DNA from 2 places in the Gordonia sp. p3-SID1431 genome. Region 1 is predicted to be linked to the other one. Evidence: predicted binding sites of a transcription regulator. Region 1 holds the regulator's gene; the other holds the start of a gene.
What was found. Region 1 encodes HspR, which represses chaperone genes until heat shock. Its sites were predicted from a motif close to ANNTGAGTNNNNNNNACTCANNT; they were not measured.
Positions count from the first base shown of each region.

Region 1 (6,960 bases):
ACCCCACTGGGACACACAGTCGACGAGCGCGCCGACCAGCACGTCGACCGCGGCGTTGGGCCGGTCGATCGGATAGTTGGACCCGAACATGATGCGGTCCGACCCGAAATGGGTGACGATGTGCTCGACGAAGGGACCGATCATCTCGGCGAGCGTGGCCTGACCGCCGATGTTGCCCCACCGTTCGTGACCGTAACCCAGTATCGGCATCGCCAGACCCGACAGCTTGACGACGACGTTGCGGTGGTTCGCGAGGGTCGTCATCCGTTCTCGCCACAATCGCCAGATGTCCGCGCGCGCAGCGGCTGTCGCGCCGGTGCGGACACCGACGGGACCGAAGACCCCCGCCGGGATGCCGAAGTGGTCGAGGACGATCGTCGTGTCCGGGTACTCCCGGGCCAGCAGGATGACGTCGTACAGCTGATGGGAGTACACCGACGCCTCGAAGACCAGATCGCGGCTCGCGAGTTCGGCGAACCCCTCGAGGAACGCCGTCGAGGACAGCAGGTTGTCGGTGTCCCCGCCGTCGCGGACTCGCGGATCAGGATGTCGGGACGCGACGATGCGGATGCCGCGGAACCGCGGGGAGGCCGCGAACTGTTCGTCGAGCATGGTCGCGAACGTGCGGGTCCGCGGATCGCCGTGCGAGATGACGGCGCCGAGGCGGGGGGTACCGGCCTGGCCGAACGGCAGGCTCTCGAGATATCGGGTCTCCTCGACGGCGGTGCTGTCCACCGGGGGCTCCGCGGCGTCGGCGACCTCGCGGCGCCAATGCGACTCGACGTGCACCACCGTGTCGATCGGTACCCCCACCACGGTCGGCACCAGCGCCGCATCGGTGGCGTACTGGCGCGGCTCGTAGGCCCGGGCCACGGTGCGCGGGGTCAGGATGTACTCGCGGTCGGCGCGCGAGACCACGAGCGGAAACACCCGGTCGCCCAAGGTGGGGACGAACCCGTACAGCCGCGACGCCCGCGTGGCCGCCCACGGGGTACGCCGCGGGTTCCAGTGCTGCACATGGGCATCAACGATGCCCGTGAGGACCCCTTCGAGGGACGTCATCCCCGTACCTTGCCATACCTCATCACTGTCCGACATGGGATGCCGGATCATGAATTGTGCCGTGTTGAGGACTATCTTGAACCGGGCGGGGAGACGAGCCGCGACGGAGGTGTGATCTTTTCGAGATGGCGACACATACGCGCCACGCGCTGCATCAGCTGCGGACGGCTGTCAATCGACAGCCCGACCGGTTCGTCACCAACGTCTACACCCGGATGTTCGCAATCGATCCCGACCTGCGTGACCTGTTCGGGGTATCGATGGCGGCCCAGCGAGTGGCCTTCCATCGGGTCATCGACCATGTGCTGGAAGCGATCCCGGCCGAGTCGGGTCACGCCGAACTCGTGGAGTTCCTCGCGCAGCTCGGACGCGACCATCGCAAGTTCGGGGTCGAGCCCGAGCATTACCACGTGATGTACGCCGCCCTGATGGGCGAGTTCGGCAGCCTCATGGCCGGTTACTGGGACGCCGAGACCGAACAGACCGTCTCGCAGGCGATGATGCTGGTCACCGGGGTCATGAGGGGCGCGGCCGAGAGCGCGACCCATCCCGCGCGCTGGACCGCCGAGGTCGTCGAGAAGTACCGGATCACCCGGGACCTCGCGGTCGTCCGACTCCTCGCCCACTCGCCGCTCACGTTCAACACGGGCCAGTACCTCGAGGTGCACACCCCGCAATGGCCCAAGCAGTGGCGCAATCTCTCCCCCGCGATCCCGCCCAACCCGGCCGGTGAACTGGAGTTCCACGTGCGTGCGATCCCCCGTGGAACGGTCAGCACCGCGATCGTGAGCGAGACCAGCATCGGCGATGTGTGGACCCTCGCCCAGGGGCACGGGACGCTTCACGTCGACCGCGACAGCAAGGTCCTCATGGTGGCGGGCGGGACCGGGCTCGCACCGCTGCGGGCGTTGTTGATCGAGATGTCCATGCGCGCGGATTCGCCGGAGACGCACATCTTCTACGGCATGCGCTACCCGGGCGAGCTCTACGACCTGACCGTCCTGCGCCGCATCGCGTCGACCAATCCCTGGCTGCGGGTCACCGCCGTGTCCCAGGAGGAGAGCGATCCGTGGTGGATCAACGCGGTGGCGACACCCGCCGAGCTCGGCATCGACCACGAGATCGGCACCCTCGCCGACGTCGTGGCCCGGTCCGGTGACTGGCAGGACCGTCAGGTGCTCATCGCGGGATCACCGCAGATGATCGAGAACACCCGACGCACGCTGATCATCGCGGGCGTCCGGGCCAGCCGCATCCAGCACGACCCGGTGTTCTGAGCCGGCACAAGAGTTGACTTCCCCGAACCGGTTGCGGCTCAGGGGACTTCGAGGCTCGGCTCGCCGCCGGCCGGAGCCGTGACCGTTTCGGTCTCGGTCACGGTGTACGTCTCGGGAGCCGACTCGGTCACCGTCTCCGTTCGAGTGACCGGACGCGGGGTGCTGGTGACCGTCGTCGTGCGGACGGAGGTCTCAGTCTCGGTCTCGGTGACCGTCGCCTCCTGGGTCGAGGTGACCGCTGCCGGTGTCTCGGTCACGGTGACGGGCGCGGGTTCGGCGACCGTCGACTCGGCGGTGAGGATCAGCGTCATCCCGACGGCGGCCAGGAACACGGCCGCGCCGATGGCGGCGCCGACGAACCACCAGCGACGTCCCGTCGACGTCCGCGGAGCGACGGGGGGTGCTGCCGCGGCTACCACCGCGGCGTCGGCCGCACCGAGGGCCGAGGCCAGCGCCGGGTTGTCCGCGACGGTGACCGGGCGTTGCGCCGCGTACTCGAAGGCCGGCGCGATGCCGGGGAGTTGCGCGCCGGGGCCGACCACGATGACCGACGTGATGTCACGCCCGCGCGGCAGGCGGGTGACCGCCGTCGCGAGCCGGGTCGCCGCGTCGGGGTCGGTGACCGAGGCGATCTCGCCCGGCGCGAAGTCGGTCGTGCCGAGGACGGCGCCGGAAGACGTGTCGACGGTGGCGAGGGTCGTGCCGGCGGCCGGCGCGGCATCGCGATCCAGGTCGACGACGGCCACCACCCCACCGCGCGCCGCATGCGTGCATGCGATCTCGGCGAGTGCGGCGGCATAGCCGGTGACGACGACCTTCTCCGTCCACGACGGCCCGGTGCCGGCGCCCGGCGCGAAGGCCCGAGCCAGGTGATCGCGGACGTCTGCGCGGGACGCCGAGATCCCGATGCGGTCGACCTCCACAGGGACGGAATCGACGAGTTCGAGGATCGCGGCCTCGGCACCGGCCGCCGACGCGTCCGGAAGGTCGACGAGATTGCTCGCCAGGACGTGGCCGTCGGCGTCGCGGACCACCGAGCTGATCTGGTCGTCGACGACGGAGATACCCAGGACCACGAACCCTGGCATCGGACCGTTTGCCGGTACCTCGGACATGGTTCACCTCCCGTCGCCGACCTTGCTGTGGCGTTCTGACCCGCAAGCCTAGCGGCTGACGCGAGGACCGGGGCATCCGGCTGTGTCCGGCGTCCGGCTCAGATCGACTCGGCAGCGTGCTGGGTGTACGCGGCGTCGCGCACCGCCTCGTCGGTTTCCAGGCCGGCGCCCAGGGCGCCGCCGACGGTCGCGAGGGAGCACGTCAGCCAGGCAACCTCCAGATAGTCGGTGAAGCCGACTGGGTGGTCGAGCGTCGCACCGATGACCTGCGGCACCACGAGGCAGAGCGCGCCGATCGCGGACAAGACGAACAGCGCCGCGTAGAACGCGCCCACACCGAGAACGACTGTGATCATGGTGACGATGTTGAACAGCACCACCTGTTCTCGCGTCTGTCGGGAGCCGCCGCGTTCCCACAGGTCGGCGCCGATGATCAGGGTCGCGGTGATCGCGATGATCGAACCGAGTGCCACGCCGGTGAGCCGAATCCCACCGAAAGTGTCTGCGAGCAGCCAGATGTCGGCGGTCACCAGTGCGAAAACCCCGGCCGCGATAGCGCCGGTGAGTGCGCGGCTCAGGCCGAGTGCCAGCCGCCACGGGCGGTTGGCGCGCACCATGCCGGTGAGCAGACGCAGGTTCCCGGTCAGGACACGCGCGGTGAACGCGGTGCCCGCCTCGTCGACGTCGGTCCCGAGTTGGCGCACGCGATGGCGCAGCGCCGACCGCGCCGGCGACTTCTGGTGACCGCGGAGGTCGTCGGCGTCGGCACCGAGGAGTTGACCGACGAGTCCGGTGATGATGCCGCGGGCCCGCTGCCGCACTCCGGTGGCGCCGAGCGCCGGCACCGAGAGGACCGCGACGCCGTGCACTGCGTTGGCATGCGCGACGACCGGACGTTTGCCGACGTGTAGCGGCAGGTCGGTCAGGCAGAGCACCAGATCCCACTCGTGTTCGAGCAGAAGATCTCTTGTGGCGTCGACGATCTCGGCGTCGCCGGCCGGCGGCTGTACGACGCCGGCCTCGAGGAGATCCAGCTGCCAGCGCGCGCCAGGGAAGGTCGTCTGGATGTGGTCGGTGAGGTCGGCTTCGATGAGCTTGCGGGCGAGGTCGATCGCCTGGCCCGGCGCGGCGACGATGCCGAGGACGACGACGGGTTCATCCGAGGTGCCGGGCTCGGGGAACGACTCGGGGGAAGAGGAGTCCATCAAGGGTGACGGTCCGGCTCAGGCGAACCGGGCCGCGAGGGCCCGCAGGGTGCCCTCGATCCCCTTGCCGTTCTTCTTGTCGTAGCCGATGAGTTCCATGATCTTCGGTACCCGGAGCGTCGAGTAGTCGAAGGTCTCGGTGACCGCGGTCGTGGTCGGTGACGTCGACTCGAGTTCCCACCGCCAGCGGTGCCCCATCGGGTGCTGCCATTCGACGACCCGACCGGGTTCGAAGTCGGTGACGGTCGAGGTGATCTTGTACGGCACGCCGTACTGCTTCATCCCGACGCTGAAACGCGCCCCACGGGTCAGCGTCTCGGGCCCGTCCACAGGGGTGTCGCGGACCGTGCCGGAACCGTCGAGCTCCGGATGCCGATGCGGATTCGACACGAGCGCGAACACATCGGCGGCCGGGGCGTTCACGACGACCCGGCGCGAGACCTTGTGCGGGCCGGAGTCGACGGTGGTGACGGGTTCAGAAGCCATACGCTCAACGTTACGCACGTCCGTGGGCTCGCGTCGAAACCACGTCAGTCGGTGGTGCGTTTGCGTCGCGGCTGCCAGACGACCAGGGCGTTGGTGCGCGGCACCGGGACGAGTTCGCCGCCGCGGCGGGTCCGCGACGCTTGCACCTCGTCGGTCAGCTCGCGCACGCGGTGCTGGAGCGCCTCGACCTGATTGCTCAGGTCGATGATGCGTTTGATGCCCGCGAGGTTGACGCCTTCCTCCTGCGAGAGACGCTGGATCTCGCGCAGGAGTTCGACGTCGCGGGACGAGTAGCGGCGACCACCGCCACTCGTCCGTTGCGGGGTGACCAGGCCCAGTCGGTCATAGGTCCGCAGGGTCTGGGCGTGCATGCCGGCGAGTTCGGCGGCCACCGAGATCAGGAAGGTCGCGCCGTCGCCGTCGAAGTTGCTCGCACCGGCCATGACTCATCGCCCCCAGTCCGCCCGCGGGTCGAAACCGCTTGCCCGCTCGGCCTGGTCGTAGGCGCGCATCGCCTCGACCGCGGCCTCGTCGAGCTTGTTCGGAACCGCGACCTTGACGGTGACGAGCAGGTCGCCCGCCCCGCCGGAGCGCTTGGGCACCCCACGACCGCGCACGCGCAGCGTGCGGCCGTCGGTGGTGTTCGGCGGGATCTTCACCCCGACCGAACCCTCCAGGGTCGGAACCGAGACCGTCGCTCCGAGAACGAGTTCGGAGATCCGCACCGGCAGCTGCACCCGAAGGTCGTTGCCGCTGCGGGTGAACTGCTTGTGCGGGGTCACGTGCACGACGACGTAGAGGTCACCCGACGGGGCGCCACGACGACCGGCCTCGCCCTGCCCGGCGAGCCGGATGCGTTGACCGTCCTCGACGCCGGCGGGGATCCGGACGTTGATGGTGCGCGCCCGGACCTTCACGCCGCTGCCGTCGCAATCGGTGCACGGGTCGTCGATCCGCGACCCGGTGCCCTGGCAGTCCTGGCAGGGCTCGCTGAATCCGAACGCGCCCTGGTTGCGGCTCACGAACCCGGAACCGTTGCAGTTCGCGCACACCCGCGGACTGGTCCCGGGCTTGGCGCCCGAGCCGTGGCAGGTGGTGCAGGGCGACGGACTGGTCACCCGCAGGGGGACGGTCGTGCCGAGCGCGGCGTCGGAGAACGAGAGCGTCGTCTCGGTCTCGAGGTCCTTGCCACGACGCGGCCGGCTCGCCGTCGAAGTACGTTGCGTTCCGCCGCCGCGGTTGAACAGGCCGTCGAAGATGTCGCCGAAACCGCCACCGCCGCCCCCGGTCTGCGCCCCGCCGAACAGGTCGCCGAGGTCGAAGTCGCCACCGCCGCCGGTGGTGTAGGTGGTTCCGCCGCCGGGGAAGCCACCCGGGAAGCCGTTGCCGCCGCCGCGGAATCGTCCGCCGGCGAACATGGCGCGTGTCTCGTCGTATTCCTTGCGCTTCTCGGCATCGCCGAGGACGCTGTGGGCTTCGGACACCCGCTTGAAGCGCTCTTCGGCCGCGCTGTCACCCGGATTCGCATCAGGATGCAGCTCGCGCGCGAGCTTGCGGTAGGCCTTCTTGATCTCTTCAGCCGAAGCGTCAGAAGCAACGCCCAGGTCCTTGTAGAAGTCGTGTTCTAACCACTCACGTTGTGGTGCCACCAGACGTCACCTCCTTGAGTTCTGTTGTCTGGATTGATGTTTCAGTTGGGGCCACCCTCTCCCTGGGGTGCGAGCCGACCACCTGCTCCCTGAGGTGCGAGCCGACCACCTGCTCCCTGAGGTGCGAGCCGACCACCTGCTCCCTGAGGTGCGAGCGAAGCGAGCC
Region 1 is NZ_JAMBDT010000071.1:6-6,965, reverse strand. Features, by position in the region: gene M4D77_RS16715 (amidohydrolase) at 1-1,062, opposite strand, end outside; partial or broken gene M4D77_RS16710 (FAD-binding oxidoreductase) at 1,176-2,339, shown strand; gene M4D77_RS16705 (hypothetical protein) at 2,378-3,454, opposite strand; gene M4D77_RS16700 (hypothetical protein) at 3,553-4,659, opposite strand; gene M4D77_RS16695 (SRPBCC family protein) at 4,678-5,145, opposite strand; gene M4D77_RS16690 (heat shock protein transcriptional repressor HspR) at 5,190-5,588, opposite strand; gene dnaJ (molecular chaperone DnaJ) at 5,592-6,794, opposite strand; partial or broken gene M4D77_RS16680 (hypothetical protein) at 6,778-6,960, opposite strand, start outside.

Region 2 (6,960 bases), on a different contig from region 1:
ACCGTACCGTTCCCAGTGCGTGCGAAATGCGGAAACAGCCTCGGATATGAGTCCTGCCCGGAGGTATCGGGCTCGTTCGTCCGGTAGCCCCACCGTATCCACAATCAAATCACTGTGCTCAGCGATATGCGCAGAGACTCGTGTGGGGGACCAGGCACTCGTTGGAATCCCGAGTTCTCGGAGTAGCGCGCGTGCGGTGAGTCCGTAGCGGTGGCCGAAACGGCGCAGCCAACTCGGTGCGGTCTCATCGTCCCTGGGGGCGACGAGTATGGGAAGCCGCCGCGGGTTGTACCCGTCTGGTATCGCAATTGCGGAGGGTAGTTGCTCCGCGTCGGTTCTCTCACCTCTTGGGAGTGGTGAGCCGCTGAGCGGCATTGTCAACGACGACCTCCTCCAGGATGCTCGCAGTAATTTGCTCGGTGCCCGTCTTAATAGCCAGATAGGCGGCCCGATCGAGCAGGTTCGTCAGTGAACCGATGTGCCCTTGCGTTCGGCGGAAGAGTTCCTTGCCGAAATCGGATAGTGTCCCAGGCGTTTGCGCGGCGAGCATTAGGTGCAATTCGAGGGCGTTGAGAAGCGAGATCCAGGCGACGTTGCTGGCATCGGAGTCGGTGTTGAACGGCGCGACGCGTGCACGTGTGGCACGGCGGGCAGTCTGTGCGTACACGGCACCGTCATCGCCTCCCAGGCCCTCGTCGAAGAACTTCTTCTCTGTGAGGCGTACACCGACGTAAATGAACGTGACCGCCATTTCGTTGGCCAAGCCCTTCAGATGATTGCTTACTTCGCGACCGTGACGGTCTCGAAAGTCGATGAAGTGAAGGTCATCGATGACAATTATCTGAGTCTCGCAGCTCCGTACGCAGTCGACCGCGAGCGCACCCAAACCAGAAGTATTCGCACCAGCTACCCCCAGATGGCCATAGAAGGCGAGGATCTTTCTGTTCAGGCCCTTGAGGGTGATTCCAGCATCGAGCGGGATGAAGGCGACCGGAATACGCTGATCGCCTGCGGCGGTCTCGCTGCTGAGGCGGCGAATTGCAGTTCGATGGAACTGCCTTGCGTAGCGGATGGCGATGGTGGTCTTACCGAGACCTGGCGGGGCGTCGATCACGACCGATCCGCGGAGGCGGTCGCCATCGCGACGGTTGGACGCCATGACTTGATCGATGACAGCGAAGGCGTGCGTGAGTTGAGCTGTCTTGACAGTCGGGAGGTTGGCATTCCATACAAAGCGAGCTTCGTTGTAGTCTTCGCGCTCGTCGTCGCTGAGCGCTGCGATCTGTCCCTTCGTGAGGAGTTCCAGGCTCGCGCGCGGCGGCGAATGCACGAAGTCGTGCCAGCCCACTTTTGACGCCAGGTTGTAGCGATGCGGTTGATTGTTTCGAAGCCATAGTGCCCATGGGTTACTCATTCGTCGAATACCTCATAGCTCGAATCGTCTGCACCTTGGTACTTCTCAAACACATCGAGGTCATCGTCCAAATCCCAACCTGGAGGGCGACGTTCTGCTCTCCTCGCGAGAAGGTCGATAACTCCTGGCAGTGATGCAATCTCGTCGTCAGGTTGGCCATCGCCAGTATCGCTTGCCGTGGAACGGGTGCTGGCCAGGCGTCGTGCGAGGGCGCGGTCGCGCTTGGATTTGGTGTTGCCTTTGGACCACTCATCGAGGAGGTTGCGGACGGCGTCCTGTGGGTCGACATGCCGGTTTTCGCGGACGGCCAGAAGCTTGGTGTAGTCGGCGGCGTCCGAGGAGAAGGGCTGGTCGAGTCCACCTGCGTGCTCCCAGACCAGAGGCGACCATTTGCCAGATGAGGGGTCGCGGAAGTACACGCGTCGAACATCGCCGCTGTCTATGTGGATTGGCCATTTTCTAGCCTTCGGACCACCGAAGTTGGACTTGCTATTCCGGTAAGGGTTGAGCGCCGCGCCATCGTATCGGCGCCCATCCACTTCTATGCCATAGTGCTGGATCGTGCGCCACTCCACATTGAGAAACTCGTACGCAAGGTCCGGTGAGGACGGGATGGTGAGTCCACCGGCGCGAGCCAGGCCGATCTCGTACATTTCGAGCGGTGATAGCTCGAGGCCGGGCGTCTCAGGGAGACACAAGCCTTCGTGTTTCGACCGGTGGTACACCCGAGCTGTCCACTCGCGAATTATCGACTCAAGCTCGGCGACGTAGTAGAACGCTTGACTCTCAATGTCTTCACCGCGGTGATAGACGTCGGGTCCCTTGTAGCCCGGCAGTTGCTGAAGCAGGCCGAGCCGAATGGTCTTGAAGAAGCGTTCGACAGTTGGCTTGTCTGACGCCTTCTTTACGATCGCAGGCTGAATCGAGATTCCGAGTCGCGCACAGGCGGATCTGACATGGTGCGAGAGGTAGATCTTGCCATGGTCAACAACGATTGACTCGGGTAGGCAGCCTGGGATGCTCGGAGTGGCATCGTCTGCGGTCGGGTCGTCGCGTTCGATTGCGATCGAACTAGGCACGCCGTGAAACGGCCACGCTCCGTCGTCGACCGGTTCTTGGGGCGTGACCGACTGGTGTAACACATTGGCCACGTCGATTGCCTTGGTTGAAATCGGGGTCAGGCGCAGACCGACAATGCAGCGTGTATAGAGGTCTTGCGCCACAGTGAGTTCGACCGGCACCCAACGCAGCGTGATCGGCTCCATCGCGAACACGTCGAGGCGCGTTGTGTCGAGTACGAAGTACTCTCCGGGGCGCGTGGCGCGCAAACGGCCATACGGGGCCTCCGGCCGGTCGGCGGCGATTCGCCGTGCCTTTCCGCTGCCAAATGAATAGCGACCCTTGGAGAGCTCGTCCAGCCAGCGGTAGGCGGTCGCATTGGATGGGGTGGGCGCCAGATCGGCGCCACACCGCTCGGTCAGCAGATTGTTGGCCTGGTCGATTACTATGTTTCTGCTGGGTGTGGATTCGCGTGTGTACCGATTGAGTACGTCGAGGCACGCCTCCCGCCAGAGTGGGTCGATCGGCGAGCGCTGCTTCCTTGCTTCGACGAGGCCGGCTGGTCCTGACTCTTGATACGCCTTCACCCAGCGTTTGACGGTGCGGTCAGACATGTTGTGTGCGAGAGCGACCGTTTCGGAGCTGCGACCGATAGAGTCGCCGCTGTTGTGATGCATCTCCAGTACTGCTTCGACGACGGCGAGCCGTGCGTTGTAAGTCTCTTGCTGTTTCTTCGTAAGATTCGAAAGCAGTTGTCCGGACGTCTCGCAGGGCCTGCGAGGTGCGTCGAGCGGCTGAGAAGACCTCACGAGGTGTGGAGTGCTCACCGCTCGTGTGCCGCGATCCGATTCGACTATCGACCGACTGTCGCTGATCTCGACTATGCGGACCACGGATCCGTCGATCCACACCCGATCGCCAACAGCAAGTCGATAAGTGTTGCTCATACGGCCTCGGCTCGATGGATCAAGGTGTTGTCGCCGAATGGCCGGGTGAGATCGGCCGTGAAGGTGCCCGTCCACAGAAGCTCGAGGACGATGTGTCGAGGCCGTGCAATCCGCTCGGCTGCGAGTGTGGCTTCAGCGTGCGCGATTGAGAGCTCCTCTGGAAATCGTTCGAGCACCGTCTGGAACAGGGCCGCGCGCGACTCGCGGCGAGCCTGAGAAGCGAATCTGATGTTGTTGATCAACGCCGAGTCCTCGCCGGTCCAAACCTCATAATCGGCGGAGAGGCGCTTGGACACCACCTTGGTCCACGTGAACACGGCCTTGACCTCGTCTTTCTGCGCGATTCGTGGATTCTTGACGTCCACGACCAAATATGACCCATCAGCCCGCGTCAGTAGGAGATCGGGACAGTGGCGTCGGCCGGTACCTCTGTCGTCGCCGGTGATCCAGAAAGGTTGCGCCGTGATCCAAACGACTTCGGGATCGAAGTCGGCAAGCAAGATGCGGTCGCGTTCGAGAAGGCTTTCGTAAACCACGTGGTCGGCTGTTGTACGGGTCCAAAAAAGACCTGGATAGTGGCGTTGGCCGGCGTGGGACGGTGGCAGGCGCACTGGCTGGGCTCGGGCCATCGAGCTGATCGAGTGATCCCTGACCTGACTGATGGTCTCGTCACCGGCTTCGGTAACGAAGCGAATCTCGGTCGCACCGATCTGATCAGGCATTTTGCTATCGTGCCGCATGACAGCCCGATGAGAACGATGACACGCCTATGACAAGCCGATGAGAAAATGACACGTTCGGTGAGAAGCTACAACCCCGTTCGCTCCTGGCATAAATCGCCCGGGAACAAGATTCCTGCCACCTGGGTTGAGTCGGTCAGACTTAACTCTGGAGGTTTCATGTCGCAGACATATTCACTGCCGGTTCTCTTCGTTCCCGACGTCGTCGTCCTGCCCGGCATGGTCGTGCCCATCCCGCTCGACGATGCCGCACAGGCCACGGTCGACGCCGCCCGGGCGAGCGAGACCGGGAAACTGCTGGTCGCCCCACGTCTGGACGACCGGTATCCCACCTACGGTGTCATCGCGTCGATCGTGCAGGTCGGCCGTATCCCGGGCGGCGGCATGGCAGCCGTCGTCAAGGGTGAGCAGCGCGCGCAGATCGGGACCGGGACACCCGGTCACGGTGCGGCGCTGTGGGTCGAGGTGACCGAGGTCGACGCCGTTGACGCCACCGACGAAGAACGTGAACTCGCCGGCGAGTACAAGAAGCTCGTGCTGGCGATGCTGCAGCGCCGCGAGGCATGGCAGCTCATCGACGCCGTCAACAAGATGTCCGATCCGGCGGATCTCGCCGACACCTCGGGCTATGCGTCGTGGCTGTCCGACGAACAGAAGCGTGAGCTGCTCGAGACGCCGGTGACCGCGGCGCGGTTGCGGCTGCTCATCGAGTGGACCGGCGATCATCTGGCCGAGTCCGAGGTGACCGAGAAGATCGCCGAGGACGTCCGCGCGGGCATGGACAAGCAGCAGAAGGAATTCCTGCTTCGCCAGCAGCTCGCCGCCATCCGCAAGGAGCTCGGCGAGGACGAACCCGAGGGCGCCGACGACTACCGCGGCCGCGTCGAGGAAGCCGACCTGCCCGAGAAGGTGCGCGAGGCCGCGCTCCGCGAGGTGGGCAAGCTCGAGCGTGCCAGCGACCAGTCGCCGGAGACCGGATGGATCCGCACCTGGCTCGACACCGTCCTCGACCTGCCGTGGAACACCCGGACCGAGGACTCGACCGACGTCAAGGGCGCGCGCGAGATCCTCGACGCCGACCACCACGGCCTCGACGACGTGAAGGACCGCATCGTCGAGTACCTCGCGGTGCGTGCCCGTCGCGCCGAACGCGGCCTGCAGGTCGTCGGCGGACGCGGGTCGGGCGCCGTGATGGTGCTCGCCGGTCCTCCCGGGGTCGGCAAGACATCGCTCGGTGAGAGCGTCGCCCGGGCGTTGGGCCGCAAGTTCGTGCGCGTCGCCCTCGGCGGTGTGCGCGACGAGTCGGAGATCCGCGGCCACCGGCGTACCTACGTCGGTGCGCTGCCCGGCCGGATCGTGCGGGCCATCGGTGAGGCGGGATCGATGAATCCCGTTGTGCTGCTGGACGAGATCGACAAGGTGGGCTCGGACTACCGGGGCGACCCGGCCGCCGCGCTGCTCGAGGTCCTCGACCCCGCGCAGAATCACACCTTCCGCGATCACTACCTCGATCTCGATCTCGACCTGTCCGATGTGCTGTTCCTCGCGACCGCCAACGTCATCGAGAACATCCCGTCGGCCCTGCTCGACCGTATGGAGCTGGTCACGCTCGACGGGTACACCGAGGACGACAAGGTCGCCATCGCCCGCGATTACCTGCTGCCCCGGCAGGCGGAGCGGGCGGCGCTGACACCCGACGAGGTGACCGTCACCGATGCGGCGCTGCGGGAGATCGCGGCCAACTACACCCGCGAACCCGGTGTGCGGCAGTTCGAACGGCTGCTGGCGAAGGCGCTTCGCAAGGCCGCGACCAACCTCGCGGTCGAATCGGGAGACGGGGGAACCGCGACGGCGCCCGTCATCATCGACGAGCCCGATCTGCGCGACTACCTGGGGCGTCCGCGCTTCACGCCGGAATCGGCGGAGCGGACGGCGGTCCCCGGTGTCGCAACCGGTCTCGCGGTCACGGGCATGGGCGGCGACGTCCTGTTCATCGAGGTGAACGCCACCGAGGGTGAGCCGGGTCTGAAGTTGACCGGCCAGCTCGGCGACGTGATGAAGGAGTCGGCGCAGATCGCACTGTCGTACGTGCGGGCGCACGCCGAGCAGCTCGGCGTCGACCCGAAAGCGCTCGACAAGACCATCCACGTGCACGTTCCGGCCGGGGCCGTGCCGAAGGACGGTCCGAGCGCCGGCGTCACCATGGTCACCGCGCTGGTGTCGATGGCGACGGGACGTCAGGTGCGCAGCGATGTCGGGATGACCGGCGAGGTCACGCTCAACGGGCGGGTCCTGCCGATCGGTGGGGTCAAGCAGAAACTGCTTGCCGCACAACGCAATGGGCTGAAGACCATCTTCATCCCGCAGCGCAACGAGCCCGACCTCGACGACGTGCCGGCCGAGGTGCTCGACGCCCTCGACGTGCGGCCGATGACCGATGTCGCCGAGATCGTCGCGCAGGCGCTGGAAGTCGCCGTCGACGCGCAGGTCTCCGCGGCCTGATCCCGCGCGCTGTAGCCCAGGCCCAGCCAACACCCCGGTGGTACGTGGACGATCACGTTCCGCCGGGGTGTTGGCGTCTGTCAGAAGGGTGGCGGGTCGTCGGGCGTGTCGGGTTGATGGCTGGCTGCCTCGGCTCGGGCAAGTCGATCTGCTTCGCGTTGTGCCTTGTTGCGGGCACGTTCTTCTCGCCGCTTCGCGTGTTTCGCGGCGGTGCGTTCGGTGATCGTGCGCGGTTGTCGGCCTTGTTGTTGTCTGCCTTGCCGTTCGGGCACGATGATCCGCGGTGTCGGTGGGGCTT
Region 2 is NZ_JAMBDT010000096.1:11,049-18,008, reverse strand. Features, by position in the region: partial or broken gene M4D77_RS23900 (TniQ family protein) at 1-375, opposite strand, end outside; gene M4D77_RS19515 (ATP-binding protein) at 341-1,414, opposite strand; gene M4D77_RS19510 (helix-turn-helix domain-containing protein) at 1,411-3,420, opposite strand; gene M4D77_RS19505 (TnsA-like heteromeric transposase endonuclease subunit) at 3,417-4,142, opposite strand; gene lon (endopeptidase La) at 4,320-6,662, shown strand; gene M4D77_RS19495 (HNH endonuclease signature motif containing protein) at 6,743-6,960, opposite strand, start outside.
Region 2: lon (endopeptidase La) is a predicted target of HspR. The motif match lies at 4,286-4,308, and genes of this name have one in related genera.